Regions from separate parts of the Cupriavidus sp. SHE genome, predicted to be linked through region 1. Evidence: predicted binding sites of a transcription regulator. Region 1 holds the regulator's gene; each other region holds the start of a gene.
What was found. The regulator LexA, encoded in region 1, represses DNA repair genes until DNA is damaged. The targets are predictions, from matches to a motif close to ACTGTATNNNNATACAGT.
Positions count from the first base shown of each region.

Region 2: a site for LexA is predicted at 1,352-1,369, ahead of imuA (translesion DNA synthesis-associated protein ImuA). Genes of this name have one in related genera too.
Region 3: a site for LexA is predicted at 1,578-1,595, ahead of RN01_RS19365 (ATP-dependent helicase). Genes of this name have one in related genera too.
Region 4: a site for LexA is predicted at 1,359-1,376, ahead of RN01_RS21085 (PA0069 family radical SAM protein). Genes of this name have one in related genera too.

Region 1 covers NZ_JWMB01000025.1:151,595-154,769, reverse strand. The annotation lists gene RN01_RS14290 (asparaginase) at 1-868, opposite strand, end outside; gene lexA (transcriptional repressor LexA) at 1,074-1,730, shown strand; gene RN01_RS34295 (hypothetical protein) at 1,854-2,027, shown strand; gene RN01_RS14280 (hypothetical protein) at 2,141-2,413, opposite strand; gene RN01_RS14275 (bifunctional aspartate transaminase/aspartate 4-decarboxylase) at 2,683-3,175, shown strand, end outside.
Region 2 covers NZ_JWMB01000007.1:78,839-82,013, forward strand. The annotation lists gene RN01_RS03355 (DUF1579 domain-containing protein) at 1-102, shown strand, start outside; gene RN01_RS03360 (nitrogen fixation protein NifQ) at 197-805, shown strand; gene RN01_RS03365 (hypothetical protein) at 864-1,199, opposite strand; gene imuA (translesion DNA synthesis-associated protein ImuA) at 1,423-2,373, shown strand; gene RN01_RS03375 (DNA polymerase Y family protein) at 2,264-3,175, shown strand, end outside.
Region 3 covers NZ_JWMB01000039.1:28,417-31,591, reverse strand. The annotation lists gene RN01_RS19380 (hypothetical protein) at 1-191, opposite strand, end outside; gene RN01_RS19375 (thioredoxin family protein) at 324-821, shown strand; gene RN01_RS19370 (TlpA disulfide reductase family protein) at 950-1,489, shown strand; gene RN01_RS19365 (ATP-dependent helicase) at 1,643-3,175, shown strand, end outside.
Region 4 covers NZ_JWMB01000042.1:168,590-171,764, forward strand. The annotation lists gene RN01_RS21075 (NINE protein) at 1-306, shown strand, start outside; gene RN01_RS21080 (LysR family transcriptional regulator) at 339-1,271, shown strand; gene RN01_RS21085 (PA0069 family radical SAM protein) at 1,406-2,491, shown strand; gene RN01_RS21090 (Lrp/AsnC ligand binding domain-containing protein) at 2,511-3,020, opposite strand; gene RN01_RS21095 (D-amino acid dehydrogenase) at 3,129-3,175, shown strand, end outside.

The DNA.
Region 1 (3,175 bases):
CCGGTCGCGGCGGTGCGGGGATTGCCACATGACCAGCACCGGTACGCGAGCTTCGCGCCACCGCTACGCCACATGCCGCAGCATCGACGAGCGCGGCCGTCAGCGTTTCGTGCACGGAACCGTTGCCGGCCGCGGCCACGACGAACCCCAGCACGCCGGCGGCCACCATCGCGTCGATGGCCACCCTCCCCGGCTGCGCGTAGCTGGCGACGATCTCCACCAACGGCCATGCAGCGGGCACTGGCAAGCGCGGCGCCTGATCAGGACCCGGGGTGCGCGAGAAATGGACATAGGTGTCCTGTACAAAACCCAGCGGACCGGCAACTGGCGAATGGAAAGCATCGACAGCCGACGTATGCGCCTTGACGACATCACGCGCGGCATGAATCTGTTGATTCAGCACCACGAGCGCACCTTTGCCAACTGCCGCCGGGCTTGCCGCCACGCGCACCGCATCTAGCAGGTTCAGCGGCCCGTCAGCGGAAAGCGACGTCGATGGGCGCATGGCCGCAGTCATCACGACAGGCAACGGGCAAGCCTGCGACAGATGCAGGAACATCGCCGTCTCTTCCAGCGTGTCAGTGCCATGCGTGATCACGATCCCGGCGACATCGTCCTGCGCGGACCAATATCCGATTCGCGAGGCAAGCATCCGCCAGAGATCGAACATCATGTCCTTGCTGTCCACCTGCGCCACCTGCTCCGCTTCGACTCGCGCGACATCGGCCAGCGCGGGCACTGCCTGTACAAGTTGCGATACAGGTACGGTAGCGGCCTGATAGTGAGCGCTACTGGCAGGATTTGCGGACGAACCGGCGATGGTGCCACCAGTCGCGAGCACAACGATACGAGGCAGGAGTACAGACATGGACGGGGTTGACGGAGCTTGTAGGCGGGCCGATTGTAACTGCGCGAACGCCTGGCCGAACCCGTGACAAACCCGTGGGCCTCACCCCACAGAACTACTCGTGTTGAGCCGGCTGCGCAAAATGTGCTTGCACTTCACCCGATACTGTATAAAATCACAGCATACTGTTTAAACATACAGTGCTTCGGCACAAGACCTGCGACCCATGGCGACCCTGACACCCCGGCAGCAGCAGATTTTCGACCTGATCCGCGACACGATCCGCAACACGGGCTTTCCGCCCACTCGTGCCGAGATCGCCGCCGAATTCGGCTTCTCCTCCCCCAATTCGGCCGAGGAACACCTGCGAGCTCTGGCGCGCAAGGGCGTGATCGAGCTGACACCGGGCGCGTCGCGAGGCATTCGTCTGAAGGTGACGCGTAGCGACTCTGAACGACCCGATCAGTTTTCGTTACCGATGGCGGGCGTACTGCAACTGACATTGCCACTAGTCGGTCGCGTCGCAGCTGGCAGCCCGATTCTGGCTGCCGAGCATATCGACCGGCAGTATCAAGTCGATGCCTCTGTCTTTGACGAGCGCCCCGACTATCTACTTCGCGTTCGCGGCCTGAGCATGCGCGACGCGGGCATTCTGGATGGCGACCTGCTTGCCGTGAAGAAAGCCAGCGAAGCCGCGAACGGTAAGGTCGTCGTCGCCCGCCTGGGCGATGACGTCACCGTCAAACGCTTGAAGAAACGCGGCGACACGATCGAGTTGATCGCCGAGAACCCTGACTTCCAGAACATCGTCCTGCATGCAGGACGTGACGAGTTCTCCCTGGAGGGTATCGCAGTTGGCCTGATCAGATCATCAGGCTTCTGACTCTCCGGACCCAGGCAGCTGGCCACCTGCCCCGGTCACCCGCTTTTGCTTTGCCAACGCCGCCCCGTCCTTTACGGACGACGGGTGCGGACTTCTGCTGAACGCAAATTACGAGGTGTTGCCATGCTGCAATCCGAAACCGTCGCATCCCGCCGCCCGGTCAAGCCGGTCCCCTTCCGCCAGATCAAGGGCGTTCGCGTCTACCAGGGCACCCATCGCCGCACCATGGTCGGCAATATGGCCGCCATCTGCCGAATGCTCGAGCTTGCGGAACCATCCTCGAAAACTCTTGATTGAGGCAGCCCGCCCTCTTCTGTCACCATGCACTGCAGCGCATTGCATGTACGGACGATGATGGCCCCGGGACCCGACGCTGATCGGGACCCGACCATCATCAATCTGACTCGACATTAATCGGCCAATGGTGCGCCGAACCAATCGGACGCGAGGTCTGCCTCAAAGGCAGCCAGCCAGGTCGCAGCCCCACCAGCGCCTCCTTTGTATTTCTGTAACTGACCGCCGACCACGCGTTCGACAGTCACCATATCCGCAGCACTCTCCCCCGGATTGAGCGCGTTCGCAACCGCGAATTCGAAATCCTCGGGGACGAATCCGTGCCTGGCGCAAATGGACTCCAGAGCCTCCCGCACATCGGGAGAGAGTTCGTGAAATCTGAGCGTCATGCTTCTCCTCCGCAGCATGTGCAATTCCTGATCTTTACAGATTACTTGCCCGATTTCGCGACGTCGCGCATTTTCCTGGCCATTCGTAGTTCTTTGGGCCAATGAAAATTTCTCGCTCTCCGGCTAGGGTAACAACCGAGAACGTCGATCGTGGCGGAAAGCGCCAACCCAGCATGGTTTTGCCCCATTCGATCCGACGATGACGAGAGGTTGAAGCCTTTCGTCCCTCCCACGCCCCTATACCGCACAGCACCTTCAGGAGATGCACGATGGCCAAGCACGATACGTCAGGGCTCGCCAGCCTGTCGCCTTTCGAACTCAAGGACGAACTCATCAAGTTGGCAGGAAGCGTATCGAATCGCCTGATGCTAAATGCCGGGCGAGGTAATCCGAATTTTCTGGCAACCATCCCGCGACATGGTTTCTGGCAGCTCGGCCAGTTCGCCATGATCGAATCGGAAAGGTCATTTTCGTATTTGCCAGAAGGTGTCGGCGGTTTCCCGCGACGCGCAGGTATCGAGGAGCGGTTCGACCTTTATGCCCGCGTGCACAAGGACGTTCCTGGCGTCAAATTCCTGACCGGCGCCGTATCGTATGTGCGCGACCAGCTTGGTCTGGATGGCGGTGATTTCCTGTACGAAATGTGCGAAGGGATCCTGGCCTGTAACTATCCCGTTCCCGACCGGATGCTCCGATTGAGCGAGAAGATCGTCAAACAGTACATCCGCAAGGAAATGATTGGTGCGCATCCATTCCTGGGCG
Region 2 (3,175 bases), on a different contig from region 1:
GCCATGGTTGACGACGATCACCGCACGCTGACGTCGTTCATGCAGGCCGACAACGGCGAGTGGATGCAGATCGTGCAGGCTCGCTATCGTCGCGAGAAGTAGGATGCCGTTCACGGTTTGACTGGCGTTATATACGTGGTTATATTGCGATGCGACGCCCGCCATTCCGCAGGCGTGCTGCCGCATTGTTGCCACGATGAACCGCTCACTGCTGTTGCTGGATGCCTTTGCCGCCCAACCCGGCGATCCCGTTACACGGGCGTTGGCCGGGGTACTGGAGTCCGCCTGCGCGGGGCGCTTGCCGCGCTTCGCGCAATGGCTCGGCCTGCCGCCGGACGCGTTCCGGCACATGCTGGATCACTGCTTTCCCGGGGCCGCGCAGGCGGGGTGGGCGCCAGATGTTCCACCACAGGCGCCGGACAGCCTGCCGTGCGAATTCGCCGATCTGGTGGAGATGCTCGAGGACGGCTGCACGCCGGGCGCGGCAGGGACGCTGGTGCCGCTAGTGCATTGGGCCGCGCACGCGCTGGCCTGCGGCTGCTTCGGCCATACGCACTTGTGGCAGGACATGGGCCTGTCCGGGCGCGACGATGTGTCCGCGTTGCTGCGGCAGGTCTTCTGGCCGGTCTTCGCGGCCAATACCACGGACATGAAATGGAAGAAGTTCTTCTATCACCGCGTCTGCGAGCGGCTCGACATCCATCCTTGCCCTGAGCCCTCGTGCGAGGGCTGCGACCATTACGCGGCCTGTCACGGCACCGAATCGGCCATCGAATCGGCCATCGTGCGACAGCCTCGCTCCTGATTCCCGATTGAAGTCTCCCCAGCCTCCCCGGTGCAGGCGGGCGAGCGTATGAGCGTGGTTATGCGCGATCGACGCGATCGAGTTCGTTGCTGCTCCACCAGGCCTCCAGCAGCGGCTGGAAGCGGTCGTCGGGGGCGCGCGGCACGCGCGTGCTCTTGCGGGCGGGCGGGAGCTGCCGGCCCGTGAGCTGGTAGAAGATGGCGCCGGGCAACGTGCCGGGACCGTGGGGCACGTGATCGACCACGTTCATCTGGCGCGCGGCCTTCAGCGCGCGCGTGGTTTCCTCGGGGCTAAGACCACACGCGTCGGCCATCACGTCACGGCGCAGCGGGCCTTGACGCTTGAGACCATCGATCAGCAGATGCACGCAATCGCGCGTATTCCGTTGTTTCATGTCGCGCATTTTGCGTACCTGCCCCGGACTGCACAATCGTGCATGACATTTGTTTGCATTCGTGCCGGGAATCCGTGGCAGTTCGCTGACAAGCGCACATTCCAGGCGGTGAACGCGCCACATTCGTGCTGCAGGCTTGCATCGGTCTCGATACTGTATAAACATACAGTATTCGTAAAAATACGAGGGCAGCGCCAGTCGATTGCGCCTCTTCATCCACATCATGACCGTGTCATCGCATGTCACGCCGCCGACAGTCGTGGCGGGCCATGCGGCTTCCTCCTCCTCCGCGCCCCGTGCATCGGTGAGCGAACTCGAGCACCGCTACCCCGGGCTGTGGCGCGCGGGTCAGCTCGGCCGCGCCGGGCGCTTGCCCGTGTGCCCGACCGGGTACGATGCCCTGACGGCCGAACTGCCAGGCGGCGGCTGGCCTGTCGGCGCCGTGACCGAGTTGCTGCTGGCCCAGGGTGGCGCGGGCGAATTGCGTCTGCTGATGCCGGCGTTGCGCGCGCTGGCCGCGGCGGGGCGCCGCATCGGTTTTGTCGATCCCCCGTACCTGCCCAATGCGGCAGGACTGGCGGGAGGGCTGGCGGCAGGACTGGCCGACGGTGGCCTGCCCGCGCGTCAGCTTTACTGGGTACGTCCGCAGGCGGGTGCGCCAGTGGCATCGCGCCGCGCCGACATGGCGTGGGCGGCCGAGCAGATGTTGCGCAGCCAGGCGTTCGGCGCGGTGCTGGTCTGGCTCCCGGCGGCGCGGCCAGAGGTGCTGCGGCGTCTGCAGGTGCTGGCGCAGGCCGGCGATACCGTGGTGTGGGTGCTGCGGCCGATCCGCGTGCTGCACGAATCGTCGCCGGCCATGCTGCGGCTGGCGTTATCGCCGTTGCCCGGCAATCTGCTATCCATCGTTTTTCACAAGCGGCGCGGCCCGGCACGCGACACGCCGCTGCTGTTGCCGCTGGAAGGCATGCTCCATGTGCCGCGGCGCGCGGGTATGCCCGCGGTGCCCACGCCGGTCGTTCCGGTCGCTCCGGTCGTTCCAGCAACTCCGGCAGGAGCCGATCATCATGTTCCCGATATCTCCGACATCCGCGGCAGCGCCAGCCATCCCGGCGTACTGGATCGCGGTGCACCTGCCGCGCCTGCCGCTGGACGCGCTGCAGCCGAGCTGGCCTGAGCCGGTCGATGCCGGTATGTCCGCCGCTACGTCTACGTCTGCCCGTATGCCCGCCAGTACGTCCGCCAGTACGTCCGCCGATCCCCGGCCCGCACCCCATACCGGAACGCTGCATCAGGCGCTGCCGGTGGCGGTGATCGAGCACGAGCGCGTGGTGCTGGCCAATGGCCCGGCCGTGGCGCTGGGCGTGCGCTATGGAATGCGGCGCGGCGGCGTGCAGGCGCTGTCGGCCGATGTGGTACAGCTCGATCGCGATCTCGCGGCGGAGTCCGCATTGATGACCTCGGCCGCTTTGGCGTTGCTGCATTTCACGCCGGCCGTGGCGATCGACGCCGAACCCGAAGCGGCCACGGTGATGCTCGATGTCACGGCCAGCCTGCGCCTGTTCGGCGGCCATCGCGCGTTGTGCCGGGCGATTCGCGCGCGTGTGCGGCAACTGGGCACGTTTGCGCAGATCGGTAGCGGTACCACGGCGCAGGGCGCCGCATGGCTGGCGCGTCAGCCGTTGCGCAAGACGTCGCGCGGCATTGTCCGGCCCGCGCGCCGCGCGGTGCGGGCCGCCCGCATGACGCGCCTGCTCGACCGCCTGCCGGTGGAATGCCTGCACACGCTGGCCGATCCCGAATGGCTCGAAGGCATTGGCTGCCGCACGCTGGGGCAAGTGCGCCGTCTGCCGCGCGCGGGGTTGTCGCGCCGCATCGGCACGGAATTGCTGGCGCGGCTTGACCAGGCCTATGGCCAGATCGCGTCTGGGTTTGCCTGGTTCGAGGCGCCGCCGGCGTTTGCGCAGCGCATGGAACTG
Region 3 (3,175 bases), on a different contig from region 1:
AACTGGCGCCCGGCGATCGCCACATCGCGTGCGGCGCTGGTCGGCTTGTCCGGATATAGCGCCGCATACTGCCCTTCGTTCGAGACGATGGTGCGCCAGTCATAGCGCGGCGAGCAGCCGGCCAGAGCCAGCAGCACGATGGCAATCAGCAGGGGAACGCGAGGGGCAGGTCGGGGGCTGGGGCGGCGCATGGGGGATGTCGGCGCAATCTGGCGCAAGCCGGTATTATCCGGGAAGCCGCGCACGTTCGCACCAGATGCGCACGAAATCAAATGCGGCGACGTCTTCACCAGGTTCTCACGAATACCCACCGACGCCCCAGCATGACGCCCCGCACGCCCCTGCTTCGCTCCGTTCTGCATGGTCTCGCCGCGCTGTTGCTGCTGGTGGGCCCGGCCGTGTCGATGGCGGCAAGCCATCTGCCGCCCGTCACCGATATTGCCGCCCAGTCCGCCGACGCCGCGAAACAGGGCGGGCCGCTGGTCGTGCTGGTCAGCTTGCCCGGCTGCACGTATTGCGAGACCGCCCGCCGCAACTATCTGGCGCCACAGGCAGCCGCCGGCGAGATCACCGCGCGCGAGCTCGACATGACGGCCGACACGCCGCTGCGCGACGCCGACGGCACCATGACCACCGCAAAGCAATGGGCACGCGCCCACAACATCACGGTGGCCCCGACCGTCCTGTTCCTGGATCGTAACGGCCGCAACCTGGCCAGCCCGCTGCGCGGCCTGCAGCCGGACTTCTACGGCGCCTACCTCGAACAAGCCGTGGATACGGCACGCGCCAAGCTCGCCGAAGGGCTGGCGGCGTCCAAGTAGTCAATCACCAGGAAATGCGGCGGAATGCCGCAGATAGTGCGCATTTGATCCGGCTTGCCACTGCCGGCTAACAGCGGCAGTAGAATAGCCGCTGTCTGTAGATGGCCTCCCCTCGGGACCGTAACCCCATGTCGAATTCCGCCACCCCTGCCACACCTTCGAGCAAGAAGCGCTGGCCGATCGCTGTAGCCGTTGTCATCGTCGCGCTGCTCGGCTTCTTCGGCTACCGCGCCATGACGCCCGCGAATACGGTCCCCGACGCCACATTCACGCTGCTTTCGGGCGAAAAGCTCAGCACTGGCGACCTGAAGGGCAAGGTCTACCTGATCAACTTCTGGGCCACAAGCTGCGCCACGTGCGTCAAGGAAATGCCTCAGATGGTCAGCACCTACAAGCAGTTCAAGGACAAGGGGCTGGACTTCGTGGCGGTGGCGATGAACTACGACCCGCCGATGTACGTGATGAACTACGCCAAGACCCGTGAACTGCCATTCAAGGTGGCGATGGACGCCGACGGCGCGGCGGCCAAGGCCTTCGGCAACGTCCAGCTCACGCCGACGACCTTCGTGGTGGACAAGAACGGCAAGATTCTCAAGCGCTACGTGGGCGAGCCCGAGTGGGACGCCCTGCACAAGCTGCTCGACGGCGCACTGGCCAACGCGGCCTGAACAACGCCAAACCCAACGAAAAGGTGCCCATGCGGCACCTTTTTTGTTGCCCGGCTCACATCGTCGGGCATCCGGCTTGCCTGTCAGGGCTGTATGGATATACAGTGAGTGCCAGATTTTTCTCATCGCATCCATCCGACTGCCTGCCCTGACGTGTTACCGGAACTTGCCCCTGAAGCCGCTGCCGAGTCGCCCGACACCGAGGTCGCCGACGCCCCCGTCTATCTTTCCCGGCTGAATCCGGAACAGCGCGCGGCGGTGGAGTACGACGGTGACGCGCCGCTGCTGATCATCGCCGGCGCGGGCTCTGGCAAGACCAACACGCTCGCGCATCGGGTGGCGCATCTGGTCGTGAACGGCGCCGATCCGCGCCGCATCCTGCTGCTGACGTTCTCGCGCCGCGCCGCGTCCGAAATGGGCCGCCGTGTCGAGCGCATAGTCGACCAGGCACTCGGCATCCAGACCGGCGCGGGGCGCGCCGCGCTGCAGTGGTCAGGCACGTTCCACGCCATCGGCGCCCGCCTGCTGCGCGAGTACGCCGAAACGCTCGGGCTTGCTCCGACCTTCACCATCAGCGACCGCGGCGATGCGGCCGACCTGATGCACGTGGTACGCCATGACCTCGGACTATCCGAGCAGACCTCACGCTTCCCGCGCAAGGAAACCTGCCTCGCAATCTATTCGCGTGTGGTCAACACACAGTTGCCGCTCGAGGTTGTGCTGAAGACGCAGTTCCCGCGCTACGCGATGTGGGCGGACGCGCTCAAGGGCCTGTTCGCCGCCTACGTGGAAGCCAAGCAGAAGCAGCAGGTGCTCGACTACGACGACCTGCTGCTCTACTGGGCGCAGGCGATGACCGAGCCCGCACTGGCGCAGGACATGGGCGCGCGCTTCGACCATGTGCTGGTCGACGAGTACCAGGACACCAACGCGTTGCAGGCGTCGATCCTGCTGGCGCTCAAGCCGCAAGGGCGCGGCCTGACCGTGGTGGGCGATGACGCGCAGTCGATCTACGCATTCCGCGGCGCCACCGTGCGCAATATCCTCGATTTCCCGACACAGTTCTCGCCGCCGGCCGAGCAGGTCACGCTGTCGCAGAACTATCGCTCGACGCAGCCGATCCTCGGTGCCGCCAATGCCGTGATTGGCCTCGCGGCCGAACGCTTCACCAAGGATCTCTGGTCCCTGCGCGAATCGGCGGAGAAGCCCGGCGTGGTGGTGGTCAACGACGAGGCCGAGCAGGCGCGCTTCGTCGTCGAGCAGGTACTGGCGCGGCGCGAGGCTGGCTTGTCGCTGATGCAGCAGGCGGTGCTGTTCCGCGCGGCCGACCACAGCGCCCAGGTCGAGATCGAATTGGCCCGGCGCAATATCCCGTTCGTGAAGTTCGGCGGACTGAAGTTTCTGGAGTCGACGCACGTCAAGGACGTGATGGCCGTGGTGCGCTGGCTGGAAAATCCACGCGACCGCATGGCCGGATTCCGCACGCTGCAGTTGCTGCCCGGCGTCGGCCCGAAAACGGCCGCGCGCGTGCTCGAAGGACTGGAAGCCGCCACCGAACCGTTGATCGCGCTCGAAGCCTTCGAGCCGCCCCCCGCCGCCGCGCCCGCCTGGGATGAACTGGTGACGCTGGCGCGTGCGCTGATGGCGCCGACTTCGCCCTGGCCATCTGAATTCGAGCAGGTGATC
Region 4 (3,175 bases), on a different contig from region 1:
GGTATCGCCTCGCTGATCCTCGGCACCGGCAATACCGCACTGAACTGGGTCTTCGCAGTGGCCGGCGGCGCGTCCCTTATCAGCGCCTTCCTGACGGCCATCGTGTTCGGGCTGCGCCCCGACGACAAGTGGGATGCGCAATACAACCCCCATGGCACGCCCACGCGCTCGGGCTGGCCCGTGGTCATCCTGATCATCTTTTCGCTGATGATCGGCACCGGCCTGCTGATGGCAGGACTTGCCATCAGCTTCCAGACGTTCTTCGAATCGCAAGTCGAGGCAGCCAAGGCGCTCTCGCAGGAATAGCCGAAGGCCTGGCCCCACTTTACGCGCCGACGATGCCTTTCGACCTGACCGATATCGCGGTCTTCGTGCGCGCGGCGGCGCTCGGCAATCTGTCGGCGGCCGCACGCGATCTGGGACTGTCGACGTCGACCGCCAGCGCCCGACTCCAGCGCCTGGAGGATCGGCTAGGCACCCGCCTGCTACATCGCACAACGCGCCGCCTTTCGCTCACCGGAGATGGTGAGCGGTTCCTGACCCACGCCGAGCCATTGCTGGCCGCATCGGAAGTGGCCGCGCAATCCGTGGGCCGAGGCGCGGAGGTGCCGCACGGTCCGTTGCGTGTCACGGCGCCTGCCTCGTTTGGACGCCAGCATGTCTCGCCGGCGATCCCCGCCCTCCTGGCCACCTACCCCGGCATCACACTGGATCTGCGCCTGAGCGACCAGATCGTCGGCCTCGTCGATAGTGGGATTGACGTCGCGCTCCGCATGGGCGCGCTCCCCGATTCCTCGCTGGTCGCCAGGCCACTCGCGCCCAGTCATCGTGTGATCTGCGCATCGCCGGAATACCTCGCGCGACACGGCTCCCCACGGCACCCGGAAGACCTGAGCAATCACAACTGCCTGGTCCTCGGCGATCAATCGACCTGGCGCTTCGATACTCCGGTCGGCGAAAGCGCGGTGAGCGTGCGGGGCACGCTACGCGCCGATAACGGCGAGGTGATTCGCGACGCGATCGTCGCGGGCGTGGGCATCGCGCTGAAGTCGACCTGGGATGTGGCGCCATACCTGCGCCGCGGCGAGTTGGTCACCGTGCTCGATGAATACCCGGTATTGCCGGTCGTCTCGATCTGGGCGGTCTATCCGAGCCGGCATCTGGTTCCCGCCAAGACACACGCCTTTGTCGACTTCTTTGCCAACTGGTTCGGCTCCCCGCCCTACTGGGATCGCGACGACGCGCCTCCCTTGGCCACACGTACCGTCTGACGAGATCTGAAGCCCACCGGAGGTTCAATCCCCAGGGCGCGCATTCCATCAGGGCACTGATCAGGGCACTGGTATCTCGCCACCAATACTGTATATTTATACAGTATTGGAGATTGTACGAGTCAAGAGCCCCCATGACGTCACTACCCGATGGCTTCCGCAAGGGAAGAGGCGCGCTGTCGAACACGGAATCGCGTTTCGACAGCCTGTCCCGAGAGGCGGATGCGGCCATGCTTGCCGATCTGGAGGCCTTGCACGGAGAGTCTCCCGCGCCACGGACGACGATCGCGATCGAGCCGGCCAGGACGATCATCTCGCGCAACCAGTCGCCCGATGTTCCGTTCGACCAGTCGATCAACATGTACCGGGGTTGCGAGCACGGATGCTCGTACTGTTTTGCGCGACCGAATCATGCCTACCTGGGCCTGTCGCCTGGTCTCGACTTCGAGACAAAGCTGTTCGCCAAGCCAAATGCCGCTACGCTGCTCGAGCAGGAACTCCGCAAGAAACACTACAAGCCGAGCGTCATCGCGCTCGGCACCAACACCGATCCGTACCAGCCGATCGAGCGGAAATTCCAGCTCACGCGCGGCATTCTGGAGGTGCTGGAACGCTTCCAGCACCCGGTGGCCATCACAACCAAATCGTTTCTGGTGACGCGAGATATCGACATCCTTGCCCGTATGGCCCGGAATGGGCTGGCGCGCGTATTCATGTCCGTCACGACGCTCGATGCCGATATCGCCAGAAAGATGGAGCCGCGCGCCAGCACACCAGCCAAACGGATCGAAGGCATCCGGTTGCTGGCCGAGGCCGGCGTGCCGGCCGGGGTGCTCTTTGCCCCGGTGATACCGGCGCTGACCGACTACGACCTGGAAAACGTGCTGAAGGCCTGCAGCGAAGTCGGGGCAACGTCGGCCGGCTTCGTCATGCTGCGCCTGCCGCTAGAGGTTCACGGCATCTTCATCGAATGGCTCGAGGAGCATTTTCCCGGCCGCAAGCAGCATGTGCTGAGCATCATCGAGGACATGCGTAACGGGAAGCACAACGACGCGGCATTCACGAGCCGGATGCGCGGGACGGGCATTTTTGCCGAACTGGTCCGCAAGCGTTTCGAGATCGCATGCCGGAGGCTTGGGCTCAATCAGGAGCGCCACCCGCTGCGCACCGATCTGTTCCGCGTGCCGCCCGAGGATTCGCCGCAAGGCAGCCTTTTCTGAGCCGGCAGGCCAGGAGCCGTCAGCCCGGCTGGCTGCGCTCCTTCTCGTCCACGGCGATCGCCAGCGTCTCCTTGATCTCTTCCATCACCACGTAGCTTTTCGACTGCGCCGCGCCCGGCAGTTGCAGCAGGATGTCGCCGAGCAGCCGGCGATATTCGCCGATCTCGCGGATGCGCGCCTTGATCAGGTAATCGAAATCGCCCGATACCAGGTGGCACTCGAGCACCTCGGGGATCCGCAGCACCTCGCGCCGGAACTGCTCGAACATGTTGCCCGATTTGTTCCCCAGGGAGATCTCGACGAAGACCAGCAGCGCGCTGCCAAGCAGCGTCGGGTTCAGCCGCGCGTAGTACCCCATGATGACCCCGTCGCGTTCGAGCCGCTTCACGCGCTCGATGCACGGCGTGATGGTCAGCCCGACGGCCTCCGCCAGCTCCTTCATCGAAATCCGGCCATCGGCCTGCAGGACCCCCAGAATCTTCCGGTCCAGCCGATCCAGCGCACGTACCGGCTGACGACTCGTTCTCATGATTTTTTCCTGTTTTACAGAGAAATTCGGTAACTATGACTGCCTTGAAGTCAATAGTATAGAAGCGAATTCTCCCACACATCCATTCCGCAGTAGAGAGCCCCCAACATGCGCGTTCTAATTCTTGGCAGTGGCGTTATTGGCGTCACCAGTGC